DNA from 3 places in the Streptomyces sp. NPDC021096 genome. Region 1 is predicted to be linked to each of the others. Evidence: riboswitches for the same ligand, from Rfam matches in the RefSeq annotation. Region 1 holds a riboswitch; each other region holds the start of a gene.
What was found. A riboswitch is a leader RNA that binds a small molecule or an ion and turns the genes downstream of it on or off. The one in region 1 is predicted to bind cobalamin.
Positions count from the first base shown of each region.

Region 2: it holds a riboswitch for cobalamin, as region 1 does, so the genes downstream of both, AB0G59_RS01490 (ribonucleoside-diphosphate reductase subunit alpha) here and AB0G59_RS26320 (cobalamin biosynthesis protein) in region 1, are expected to answer to the same signal.
Region 3: it holds a riboswitch for cobalamin, as region 1 does, so the genes downstream of both, AB0G59_RS25855 (CoA-acylating methylmalonate-semialdehyde dehydrogenase) here and AB0G59_RS26320 (cobalamin biosynthesis protein) in region 1, are expected to answer to the same signal.

Region 1 covers NZ_JBFADG010000031.1:42,612-46,760, forward strand. Annotated here, with positions in the region: gene AB0G59_RS26315 (cobyric acid synthase) at 1-759, opposite strand, end outside; gene AB0G59_RS26320 (cobalamin biosynthesis protein) at 756-1,748, opposite strand; cobalamin riboswitch at 1,891-2,023, opposite strand; gene AB0G59_RS26325 (hypothetical protein) at 2,201-2,431, opposite strand; gene AB0G59_RS26330 (inorganic phosphate transporter) at 2,458-3,720, opposite strand; gene AB0G59_RS26335 (class II aldolase/adducin family protein) at 3,833-4,149, shown strand, end outside.
Region 2 covers NZ_JBFADG010000001.1:317,910-322,058, reverse strand. Annotated here, with positions in the region: gene AB0G59_RS01500 (DUF3311 domain-containing protein) at 1-147, shown strand, start outside; gene mctP (monocarboxylate uptake permease MctP) at 144-1,775, shown strand; cobalamin riboswitch at 1,918-2,061, shown strand; gene AB0G59_RS01490 (ribonucleoside-diphosphate reductase subunit alpha) at 2,225-4,149, shown strand, end outside.
Region 3 covers NZ_JBFADG010000029.1:6,120-10,268, reverse strand. Annotated here, with positions in the region: gene aceA (isocitrate lyase) at 1-380, opposite strand, end outside; gene AB0G59_RS25860 (short-chain fatty acyl-CoA regulator family protein) at 667-2,067, shown strand; cobalamin riboswitch at 2,101-2,287, shown strand; gene AB0G59_RS25855 (CoA-acylating methylmalonate-semialdehyde dehydrogenase) at 2,450-3,949, shown strand; gene AB0G59_RS25850 (acyl-CoA dehydrogenase family protein) at 3,946-4,149, shown strand, end outside.

The DNA of each region.
Region 1 (4,149 bases):
GACGCGCAGGCCGTCCTCCTCGTCGATGCCGAGGCCGTGGGCGAACGGCAGTACGCCGAACGTCCGCCGGCCCGTCAGGGCGTGCAGCATGTCCAGGCCCGGCTCCAGCAGGGAGACGTCGCCCCGGAACTTGTTGACGATGTAGCCCGCTATCAGCTCCTGGTCCTCGGGCGAGAGCAGCGCGGTGGTGCCGAAGAAGGACGCGAAGACCCCGCCGCGGTCGATGTCGCCGACCACCACCACCGGCAGCCGGCCCGCGCGGGCGATGCCCATGTTGACGATGTCGCTGCGGCGCAGGTTGATCTCCGCCGGGCTGCCGGCGCCCTCGCAGATCACCGCGTCGTGCGTACGCCGCAGTTCCTCGAGGCACTCGGTCACCGTGCCGAACAACTGCTCCTGCCGGCCCGCGTGGTAGCCGCGGGCGCTGAGCTCGCCCACCGGCTTGCCCATGAGCACGACCTGGCTGCTGCGGTCACCGCCGGGCTTGAGCAGCACGGGGTTCATCAGCGCGCTCGGCTCGACGCGGGCGGCCGCGGCCTGCATGGCCTGGGCGCGCCCTATCTCCGCTCCCTCGCGCGTGACGAAGGAGTTGAGCGACATGTTCTGCGCCTTGAACGGCGCGACCTTGACGCCCTTGCGGACCAGCCAGCGGCAGATGCCGGCCGTCACCACGCTCTTGCCCGCGTCCGAGGTGGTCCCGGCCACCAGCAGGCCCCCGCCCGGCGGGCGCGCGGGCCCGCTCCTGTCGGCAGCTGTCACCGATTCCTCCTTCTGGCGAGGTGTGCGAGGGAGAGCCTGCCCACCACGGCGGTGCCCAGGGCCAGCAGGGAGACCCGGCGCGAGAGCCGCACCGCGCGTTCGATGTCCGCCACGGCCACGGGCCGGTTCTCCGCGCCCAGGACGGGGCGGTGTTCGACGCGGCCGGCGTAGGCGAGGGTGCCGCCCAGGCGGACCCCGAGGGCGCCGGCGAAGGCGGCCTCGACCGGGCCGGCGTTGGGGCTGGGGTGGCGGGCGGCGTCGCGCCGGGCCACGCGCCAGGCGCCGCGCGGGTCGGGGCCGGCGAGGACGGCGAGGGCGGCGGTGAGGCGGGCGCCGGGCCAGCCGACGATGTCGTCGAGGCGGGCGGAGGCCCAGCCGAACCGCCGGTGGCGCGGCGACTTGTGGCCGACCATGGCGTCGAGGGTGTTGACCGCGCGGAAGCCCACCAGGCCGGGCACCCCGGCGAGGGCTCCCCAGACGAGGGCGCCCACGACGGCGTCGGAGGTGTTCTCGGCGACGGATTCGACGACGGCCCGGGCGATCTGCTGCCCGTCCAGCGCCTGCGGGTCGCGGCCGCACAGGTGCGGCAGCCGTTCCCGGGCGACCTCGAGGTCGCCGGCCTCCAGGGCTCCGCCGACCGCCCGTGCCTCGCGGCCCAGGGTCGTACCGCCGAGCACGGCCCAGGTCGCGGCGGCGGTCAGCGCGACGCCGGCGGAGGGGGAGCGGCGCGCGGTACGGGCCAGCAGCCCGGCGGCGGCCGCCGTGCCGCCCGCGCACAGCAGCGCGTGCAGGGTGCCGTAGCCGCGGTGGTCGCGCCACAGTCGCTCCTCGACGGCCTGCGCGGCGCGGCCGAACGCGGCGACGGGGTGGCCGCGGCGCGGGTCGCCCACCACGAGGTCGCAGGCGAATCCGAGCGCGGCGCCGCAGACGAAGGCGAGATGCTTCCCGGTCGTGTTCCCGGCTATCTGATCACTGCGCGTCGGGCGCATCGGATCAGGCCGCCGTCACACCGTGGCGGGTGCGGCGCACCGGGGGCACAGGGGGCGCGAAGGGCAGGGGGCGACGGCAGCCGGGCATGGCGATGTGTCCTCACTCAGGGTCCGCGCCCTGGCTCGACGTGACCGGCGACCAGAGTCTCCTGGCTCCCGGATCGGCGTCGCCCCCGGCCTTCCAGTCCGCGGACCGCGGACCGTGGCCCTGGAATCGGGGGGACACTCCCCGGTGACAGTGGCGGGACCGCGCCGGATTCGCACCGGCTTCCTCTGCTGTCGCCGTTTGGCTCCGGAAGTCCACCACGGCCCGGGAAGGGCAGTCAACTCACCCTGACCTGCGGTGAGGCTGCCGGTCACGGGTGGGGCGGCGGGCGACGCGGGCAACGACGAAGCGCCGGTCCGGCGGGTGCCGGACCGGCGCTTGGTGCGCGGGATGTGCTGCGGTCGCGTCAGGCGACGATCAGGTAGATGCCGTATCCCACGGCGGCCGCGCACAGCGCGAAGCAGGCGTACGCGCCGGTGCGCGCCATCGCGCTCGGGCCGGCCGCCGGGGCGGTGGCGGCGGGTGCGGCCTTGCGGGACGTGCCCACGATGCCGAGGGTGAAGACGGCCACGAGGCCGAGGGTGGCCACGAGGCTGACGCCGAAGACCTGGCCGAGTGCTGCCCAGTCGATGTTCATGGTGGTTCTCCTCCGTTGCCCGGCGGTCAGCCGGCCGTCGCGGGGGCGGGGGCGGGAGCGGCGGCCGGGGCGGCTGCCGGGGCGGCGGTGGGGCCGGCGACCGGGCCGGCCGGCGGCGGGGCGACGGCCTGGAGGGCCGCGGTGACCACGCCGACGGGCTCGGCCGGGACGGAGACGCCCTGCGGCTCGTTGAGGTCGTTGACGTTGTCGTGCGTGACCGGCTTGCGGCGCGAGGCCACCCAGATGGCGCCGCAGGCGGCCAGGGCCAGGACGGCGACCGCGGCGACGCCCCAGTCTCCCTGGTCGGCCAGGAGCGCGGCGCCGGCGCCGACGAGGCCGGCGGCCGGGAGGGTCAGGCCCCAGGCGGCGACCATGCGGCCGGCGGTGGACCAGCGCACCACGCCGCCCTTGCGGCCGAGCCCCGCGCCCATGACGGCGCCGGAGCAGACCTGGGTGGTGGAGAGCGCGAAGCCGATGTGGGAGGAGGCCAGGATGGTGACGGCGGCGCCGGTCTGGGCGGCGAAGCCCTGCGGCGGCTGGATGTCGGCCAGGCCCTTGCCGAGGGTGCGGATGATGCGCCAGCCGCCGAGGTAGGTGCCGAGCGCGATGGCGATGCCGGCGGAGGCGATGACCCACATCGGCGGGTCGGCGTCCGCGCCGAGGGCGCCGCCGGAGATCAGCGCGAGGGTGATGACGCCCATGGTCTTCTGCGCGTCGTTGGTGCCGTGGGCGAGGGAGACCAGGGCGGCCGAGGCGATCTGGCCGGCGCGGTAGCCCTTGGCGCTGGCCTCGGGGTCGGTGTTGCGCGCCAGGCGGTAGGTCATCCGGGTCGCCAGCACGGTCGCCAGGCCGGCCACGACCGGGGCGACGACGGCGGGGATGAGGACCTTCATGACGACGGCGTCACCGTGGACGGCGTCGGTGCCCACCGAGGCGATGGTCGCGCCGATCAGGCCGCCGAACAGCGCGTGCGAGGAGCTGGAGGGCAGGCCCGCGAGCCAGGTGAGCAGGTTCCAGACGATCGCGCCGACCAGTCCGGCGAAGATGATCTCCGGCCGGATGCCTGATTCGTCGACGATGCCCTTGGAGATCGTCGCCGCGACCTCCACGGACAGGAACGCGCCGACGAGATTGAGCACGGCCGACATGGCCACCGCGACCTTGGGCTTGAGGGCCCCGGTGGAGATGGTGGTGGCCATGGCGTTGGCCGTGTCGTGGAAGCCGTTCGTAAAGTCGAACACCAAGGCCGTGACGATCACGATCCCGATGAGAAGCGTGATGTTTTCCATTCACCCAGGCAATCAGCTCGATGGTCAGTACGCGGCGACCGTAGGGACCCTGGGTGAACGGAAGGTGAACTGGGACGGGCAGGTCGATGACGCGAACCGGAGGCGAAGACCGATGAGGGAGTTCGAACAGGCGGGGGCCGCGCGGGACGACATACCGCGCATCTGGGCCCAGGTCGTGGCCACCGCCCGCCGCACCACCGCCGACGGGCTCGTGGTGGGCACGTCCGGCAACGTCTCCGCGCGCGCCGGCGACGTGGTCCTTGTCACTCCCACCGGCGTCCCCTACGACCGGCTGGGCCCGGGCGACGCGGTCGGCGTGGACCTCGACGGCCGCCAGGTCCTGGGCGACCTCGCGCCCACCAGCGAGCTGCCGATGCACCTGGCCGTCTACCGCTCCACCGACGCCGCCGCGATCGTGCACACCCACGC
Region 2 (4,149 bases), on a different contig from region 1:
ACCCCGGCCTTCATCGGTATCCCCTTCTTCTACTGGTACCAGATGCTGTGGGTCGTCCTCTCGACGCTGCTCACCGTCATCGCCTATGTCATCGTGCGCCGCCACGAGCGGCGGACGCGTACGCGTGCGGGAGGTGAGCCGCGATGAAGGACGGCGTGAACGGTGTCGCGCTCACCGTCTTCATCATCTTCTTCCTCGCCGTCACGGTCATGGGCTTTCTGGCCTCGAAGTGGCGGCGCGCGGAGAACGCGAACAATCTCGACGAGTGGGGACTGGGCGGCCGCTCCTTCGGCACCTGGGTCACCTGGTTCCTGCTGGGCGGTGACCTCTATACCGCGTATACGTTCGTGGCCGTCCCGGCCGCCATTTACGCGGGCGGCGCGGCGGGCTTCTTCGCGGTGCCGTACACCATTCTCTGTTACCCGCTGGTGTTCACCTTCCTGCCCCGCCTCTGGTCGGTCGCGCACAAGCACGGCTATGTGACGTCCTCGGACTTCGTCCGGGGCCGGTTCGGCTCCAAGGGCCTCTCGCTGGCCCTGGCGTTGACCGGAATACTCGCCACGATGCCGTACATCGCGCTGCAATTGGTCGGCATCCAGGCGGTTCTGGACGTCATGGGCGTCGGCGGCGGGGAGAACACCAACTGGTTCGTGAAGGACCTGCCGCTGCTGATCGCCTTCGGTGTGCTCGCGGCCTACACCTATTCCTCGGGGCTGCGCGCGCCCGCGCTGATCGCGTTCGTCAAGGACACCTTGATCTACATCGTGATCATCGTGGCGATCATCTACATCCCGATGAAGCTCGGCGGCTTCGACGACATCTTCGCGAAGGCCGGCGAGGCGTTCGCGGCAGAAAACCCGGCCACCGGCAAGCCGCGCGGCTCACTGATCACCGGACCGCAGGCACAGTGGGCGTACGCGACGCTCGCCCTGGGCTCGGCGATGGCGCTGTTCCTCTATCCGCACTCGGTGACCGCGGTGCTTTCCAGCAAGGGCCGCAATGTCATCCGCCGCAACACCACCATTCTTCCCCTTTACTCCCTGATGCTGGGTCTGCTGGCCATGCTCGGCTTCATGGCCCTCGCCGCCGGGGTGAAGGTGAAGAACGGACAGCTCGCGATCCCACAGCTCTTCGAGGACATGTTCCCCGACTGGTTCACGGGCGTGGCCTTCGCGGCCATCGGCATCGGCGCGCTCGTTCCGGCCGCCATCATGTCGATCGCGGCGGCAAATCTGTTCACGCGCAACATCTACAAGGACTTCATCAAGCCGGACGCCTCTCCCGAACACGAGGCGAAGGTCTCCAAGCTCGCCTCCCTGCTGGTGAAGGTCGGCGCCCTCGCCTTCGTCCTGACCATGGACAAAACGGTCGCCATCAATTTCCAGCTGCTCGGCGGCATCTGGATCCTGCAGACCGTGCCGGCCCTGGTCGGCGGTCTCTTCACCCGCTGGTGCCACCGCTGGGCGCTGCTCGCGGGCTGGGCGGCCGGAATGATCTACGGCACCTGGCGGGCGTACGACACGCCGAGCGCCACCCAGGACCACTTCGGCAACACCAACCTGATCCCGCTCATCGGCGAGAAGGGCTACATCGGCCTCACGGCCTTCGCCCTCAATGTGATCGTCGTCATCGTCGCGACGTTCGTCCTCAGGGCGCTGAAGGCGCCCGACGGCGTGGACGAGACCCGGCCGTCGGACTACACCGCCGACGCCGGCGACCCGGGCGTCCGTACGGACCTCCCCCCGGCCACCGTGGGAGCCCCCGGCGGGCACTGACCCGACCCACCCTCCAGAGGGCCGTCACACCCCCGCCCAGGGGGCGTGACGGCCCTCTTCGCTTGCCCTGCCGGGCCCACCCGTTAGCACATTCCGCAACCGCTTCATGACGGGACGACACAACATGTGGGGGCGCGTACGAGGCCCGGCACTAGATGTATGCTCGTCCTCGCTGTCGTCGCAGGGGAATCCGGTGGAAATCCGGAACTGTCCCGCAACGGTGTATGTGTGCGCATATACACAGCGCACCGAAGTCCGAGGACCTGCCGACAGCGCGTCCACCACCGAGCCTGCCCTGGGCTCGGCTATGGGCGTTGAATTCGTCCGGGCCCCGCGGGTTGGGCCGGCGGACGCCTACGAGGTGTGCCCTGGTGCAAGAGGCATGCCCGTACGCGACCGTCGCGCGCCTCCCGCCCGGCCCACCCCAGCCGAGCGAGGGAGAGCCACACGTGACCATCGCGCCCGCAGATCCGGTCTCAGCGAACGCGGAAGCGACCGGCGGCCCCGGGACCGCGCTGCTGCGCACCCTGACCGATCTCACCGCCGATCTGCCCGCCACCGACCCGGGCAAGGTCGCCGCCGCCGCGCTGCGCGGCCGGCACCCCGGTTCGGACGAGGCCGAGCTGCGCTCCCTCGCCACCGAGGCCGCCGCCGGTCTCATCGCCGAGGAGCCGGAGTACTCCAAGCTCGCCGCCCGGCTGCTCACCCGTGCCATCGCCGACGAGGCGGCCGGCCAGGGTGCGACGTCCTTCTCCGCCTCGGTCGCCGTCGGCCACCGCGAGGGCCTGATCGCGGACGAGACCGCCGCCTTCGTGGCCACCCACGCCGAGCGCCTGGACGCTCTGGTGGAGACGGCGCTGACCGACGGCGCCGACGACCGCTTCGGCTACTTCGGCCTGCGCACCCTGCACAGCCGCTACCTGCTGCGCCACCCGATCCACCGCGACGTGATCGAGACCCCGCAGCACTTCCTGCTCCGCGTGGCCTGCGGTCTGGCCGAGGACCACTCGGAGCGGGCCCTGGACGACGTCGCGGAGCTGTACCGGCTGACCAGCACGCTGTCGTACCTGCCGTCCTCCCCCACGCTCTTCAACTCCGGCACCCGCCACCCGCAGATGTCGTCCTGCTACCTGCTGGACTCGCCGCTGGACGAGCTGGACTCGATCTACGACCGCTACCACCAGGTGGCGCGCCTGTCGAAGCACGCGGGCGGCATCGGCCTGTCCTACTCCCGCATCCGCTCGCGCGGCTCGCTGATCCGCGGCACCAACGGTCACTCCAACGGCATCGTGCCGTTCCTGCGCACCCTCGACGCCTCCGTCGCGGCGGTCAACCAGGGCGGCCGGCGCAAGGGCGCCGCCTGCGTCTACCTGGAGACCTGGCACGCGGACATCGAGGAGTTCCTGGAGCTCCGCGACAACACCGGTGAGGAGGCCCGCCGCACCCACAACCTCAACATCGCGCACTGGATCCCGGACGAGTTCATGCGCCGCGTCGAGGCCGACGCCGACTGGTCGCTGTTCTCCCCCGCCGACACGCCCGACCTGGTCGACCTCTACGGCGACGAGTTCGACGCCGCGTACCGCCGGTACGAGGCCGAGGGCAAGGCCGTCAAGCAGATCCCGGCCCGCGTGCTGTACGCCCGCATGATGCGTACCCTCGCGCAGACCGGCAACGGCTGGATGACGTTCAAGGACGCCGCCAACCGCACGGCCAACCAGACGGCCGAAAAGGGCAAGGTCGTCCACTCCTCGAACCTCTGCACCGAGATCCTCGAGGTCACCGACGACAGCGAGACCGCGGTCTGCAACCTCGGCTCGGTCAACCTCGCGCAGCACCTGGGTGCCGACGGCGAGATGGACTGGGAGAAGCTCGACCGTACGGTCCGTACGGCCGTGACGTTCCTCGACCGCGTCGTGGACATCAACTTCTACCCGACCGAGCAGGCCGGCAACTCCAACAACCGCTGGCGCCCGGTGGGCCTGGGCCTGATGGGCCTGCAGGACGTCTTCTTCCGCCTGCGCCTGCCCTTCGACTCCCCCGAGGCGAAGGAGCTGTCCACCCGCATCTCCGAGCGGATCATGCTCGCGGCGTACGAGGCCTCCGCCGACCTCGCCGAGCGGCACGGCCCGCACGCGGCCTGGTCCGCGACCCGCACCGCCCGCGGCGTGCTGCACCCGGACCACTACCCCAACGCCGTCCCGGCCTGGGCGGACCGCTGGGACGCGCTGCGCGCCCGCATCGCCGAGGTCGGCATGCGCAACTCGCTGCTGCTGGCGATCGCCCCCACGGCGACCATCGCCTCCATCGCGGGCGTGTACGAGTGCATCGAGCCGCAGGTCTCCAACCTCTTCAAGCGCGAGACGCTCTCCGG
Region 3 (4,149 bases), on a different contig from region 1:
AGCAGCGCGTTGTTGATCCTGCGGACCACCTGCGGCACGGAGTTGACCGGGTAGAGGCTCTGGTCGGGGTAGGTGTGGCCGGCCTGGTTGGCGTCGGCCGCCACCTGCCACCCGGAGAGGTAGATGGCCTGGAGGCCGGCCCGGACCTGCTGGACGGCCTGGCCGCCGGTGAGCGCGCCGAGGGCGTGGATGTAGTCGCGTTCGTGCAGTTGGCGCCAGAGCCGCTCGGCGCCGCGCCGGGCCAGGGTGTGCTCCTCGCGGACGCTGCCGGACAGCCGGATCACGTCCTGTGCACTGTAGGTGCGCTCGACGCCCTTCCAGCGGGGGTCCGTCGCCCACCGCTGCTTCAGTGCTTCCGCCGCCGTCTGTGCCTGCGCCATGACCGTCTCCCGGGTTCGCTGAGATCACACGGTTCTTGTGAAGGGTGCGTGGGGTTGTCACTGAGTGACGTGCCACCGATGCGGCGCCGCCGCCCTTCCGGGCGTGTGAAGCGGTGAACAGTGCGCCCGGAGGGGCGGTGGGCCGCGCTACGACTCTGACAGTGGCACTCAGTGCCATCAACCGTGGAAGATTGCCAAGTTCTGCGCATCTTCCGGCCCGGTTCTGCGAATCTTGCCAACACACCCGTCCGATCACGGACGTCGGGCACGGAGCAGGGGGAGAGCGGTGGGCAAGACATACGCGGGGGCGCGGCTGCGGCGGTTGCGCGAGGAGCGGCGGCTCAGTCAGGCGGAGCTGGCGCGCGTCCTGGCGATCTCCCCCAGCTACCTCAATCAGATGGAGCACGATTCCCGGCCGCTGACCGTGCCGGTGCTGCTGCGGCTGACCGAGGCCTTCGGCGTCGACCCGGGGTTCTTCTCGGAGCGCGACACCAGCAGACTCGTGGCCGACCTGCGCGAGGTGCTCGCCACCGAGGTCGACGCCGCCCGGGTCTCCCCCTCCGACCTCGCGGAACTGGCCTCGCGCATGCCGGCCGTGGCCTCGGTCCTGCTCGACCTCGGCCGCCGCGGCCACGCCCTGGCCGAGCGGCTGGCCGAAGCCGCGGAGGCCCGCGGCCACGAGGACGTGGCCCTGCCGCGCTCCCCGCACGAGGAGATACGGGAGTTCTTCTACCGGCGGCAGAACTACCTCCACGAGGCCGACCTCGCGGCCGAGGACCTGGCCCACGCCCTGGGCGTGCGGCCCGGCGAGGTGGTGCGAACGCTCTCCGCGCGCCTGACCGAACGGCATGGAGTGCGGCTGGCGGCGGACTGCGACCGGCTGCACCACTACGACCCGGCCACCCGCGTCCTGCACCTGTCCAACCGGCTGCGCCCCGGACAGCAGGCCTTCCGCATGGCCACCCAGCTCGCGCTGCTGGAGTTCGGCGACCGGCTGTCCGCGCTGGCGTCGGAGGACTACGCGGAGGGCTCCGCCAGTTGGTCGCTCGCCAGGATCGGCATCGCCAACTACTTCGCCGCCGCGCTGATCCTGCCGTACCGCGCCTTCCACGCCGCCGCGGAGGAGGTCCGCTACGACATCGAACGGCTCACCGACCGCTTCGGCCTCGGCTACGAGACCGTCTGCCACCGCCTCAGCACCCTCCAGCGGCCGCGGCTGCGCGGTGTGCCGTTCTCCTTCGTCCGCGTGGACCGCGCCGGCAACATGTCCAAGCGCCAGTCCGCCACCGGCTTCCACTTCTCCCGCGCGGGCGGCACCTGCCCCTTGTGGAACGTGTACGAGGCGTTCGCCGCCCCGGGCCGGATCCACGTCCAGATCGCCGCCATGCCGGACGGACAGCGCTACCTGTGGACCGCCCGCGCCGTCACCCGGCACCGCGGGGGCTGGGGCGAGCCGGGCAAGACGTTCGCCATCGGCCTCGGCTGCGAAGTGCGCCACGCCTCCCGGCTCGTCTACTCCGACGGGCTCGACCTCGGCAACACCTCCGCGGCCACCCCCATCGGCATGGGCTGCCGGATCTGCGAACGCCTGGACTGCCCGCAGCGCGCGGTGCCGCCGCTGGGCCGGCCGCTGGCGATCGACGAGAACAGCAGCACGTTCGTGCCGTACCCGGTGGCGGACAAGTGATCACGCCGGGGGTGGACTTACTAGGACGTCCAACTATATGTTCGTGACCAAGGCCCGCGGTGTCAGGGAAGCCGGTGTGATTCCGGCACGGTCCCGCCACTGTGACCGGGGAGTGTGCCGTCGACAGCACGCCACTGACGAGATGTGCCATTCGTCGGGAAGGCTGGCGGCGCGCGGTGATCCGGGAGTCAGGATACCGGCCGCGGGGTGTTCCGTGTTGTCCACGAGGATGGAGCAGACACGCATGGCACCGGTCCGTACTCACGACCCTGGTGATCCGGCGGAGCGCGCACTGATGTCCGCGCACGCGTAGCTCTTCGCAGAGCCACGAAGCCCCATGCCCATCCCCGGATCTCACCTGACCTGACGAGAGCAGGCTTCCATGGTCCGTGAACTGACACATTTCATCGGCGGCAAGCACACCCCCGGAACGTCGGGGCTCTTCACCGACGTGTACGACCCCAACACCGGCGCCGTACAGGCCCGGGTGCCCCTGGCCGGGCGCGAGGACACCGCGGCCGCGATCGCGGACGCCGCCGCCGCGCAACCGGAGTGGGGCGAGTGGAATCCGCAGCGCCGCGCCCGCGTCCTGCTGCGGTTCCTCCAACTCGTCGAGGGCGAACGGGACTCGCTGGCCCGCCTGCTGTCCCGCGAGCACGGCAAGACCGTCGCCGACGCCCACGGCGACCTCCAGCGCGGCCTGGAGGTGGTCGAGTTCGCCGCCGGCATCCCGCACCTGCTCAAGGGCGAGTTCACCGACAACGCCGGCACCGGCATCGACGTCCACTCGCTGCGCTCCCCACTGGGCGTCACGGCCGGCATCACCCCCTTCAACTTCCCCGCGATGATCCCCCTGTGGAAGGCCGCACCGGCCATCGCCTGCGGGAACGCCTTCGTCCTCAAGCCGTCCGAGCGGGCCCCGTCCGTACCGCTGCGCCTCGCGGAGCTCTTCCTCGAGGCCGGCCTTCCGCCGGGGATCCTGAACGTGGTCAACGGTGGCAAGGAGTCCGCCGAGACCCTGCTGACGGACCCCCGGGTGCAGGCCGTCGGCTTCGTCGGCTCCACCTCCGTCGCCGCGCACGTCTACGCCACGGCCGCCGCGCACGGCAAGCGCGCCCAGTGCTTCGGCGGCGCCAAGAACCACATGATCGTGATGCCGGACGCCGACCTCGACCAGGCCGTCGACGCGCTGGTCGGCGCCGGGTACGGCTCGGCGGGCGAGCGCTGCATGGCCATCTCGGTGGCCGTGCCCGTCGGGGAGGAGACGGCCGACGCGCTGGTCGCACGCCTCAAGGAGCGCATCGGGGACCTGCGGATCGGACGTTCGGACGACCCGGAGGCCGACTTCGGCCCGCTGGTGAGCCGTGACGCCCTGGACCGCGTACGCCGCTACGTCGACATCGGCGCCACCGAGGGCGCCGAACTCGTCGTCGACGGCCGGGGCTTCGTCCTGCCCGGCCACGAGGGCGGCTTCTTCGCCGGCGCCACCCTCTTCGACCGTGTCACCCCCGCCATGCGGATCTACCGCGAGGAGATCTTCGGCCCGGTGCTCTGCGTGGCCCGCGCCGCCGACTACGAGGCGGCCCTGCGGCTGCCGAGCGAGCACCCGTACGGGAACGGGGTGGCGATCTTCACCCGGGACGGGGACACCGCCCGGGACTTCACCCGACGGGTGACCACGGGAATGGTCGGCGTCAACGTGCCCATTCCGGTGCCCGTCGCCTACCACACCTTCGGCGGCTGGAAGCGGTCCGGATTCGGCGACCTCAACCAGCACGGCCCGGACGCCGTCCGCTTCTACACCCGCACCAAGACCGTCACCTCGCGCTGGCCCTCCGGGGTCAAGGAGGGCGCGAGCTTCACCATCCCGACAATGGGGTGATCGCGGTGACGACCACTCTCACCACGGACCAGCTCGCCCTGGCCGAGGTCACCCTGGACTTCGCCCAGGAGCACCTGGCCCCGCACGCCGTCGACTGGGACCGCGACAAGCACTTCCCGCTCGACGTCCTGCGCAAGGCCGCGGAGCTCGGCCTCGGCGGCGTCTACGTCCGCGAGGAGCACGCCGGCTCCGGCCTCACC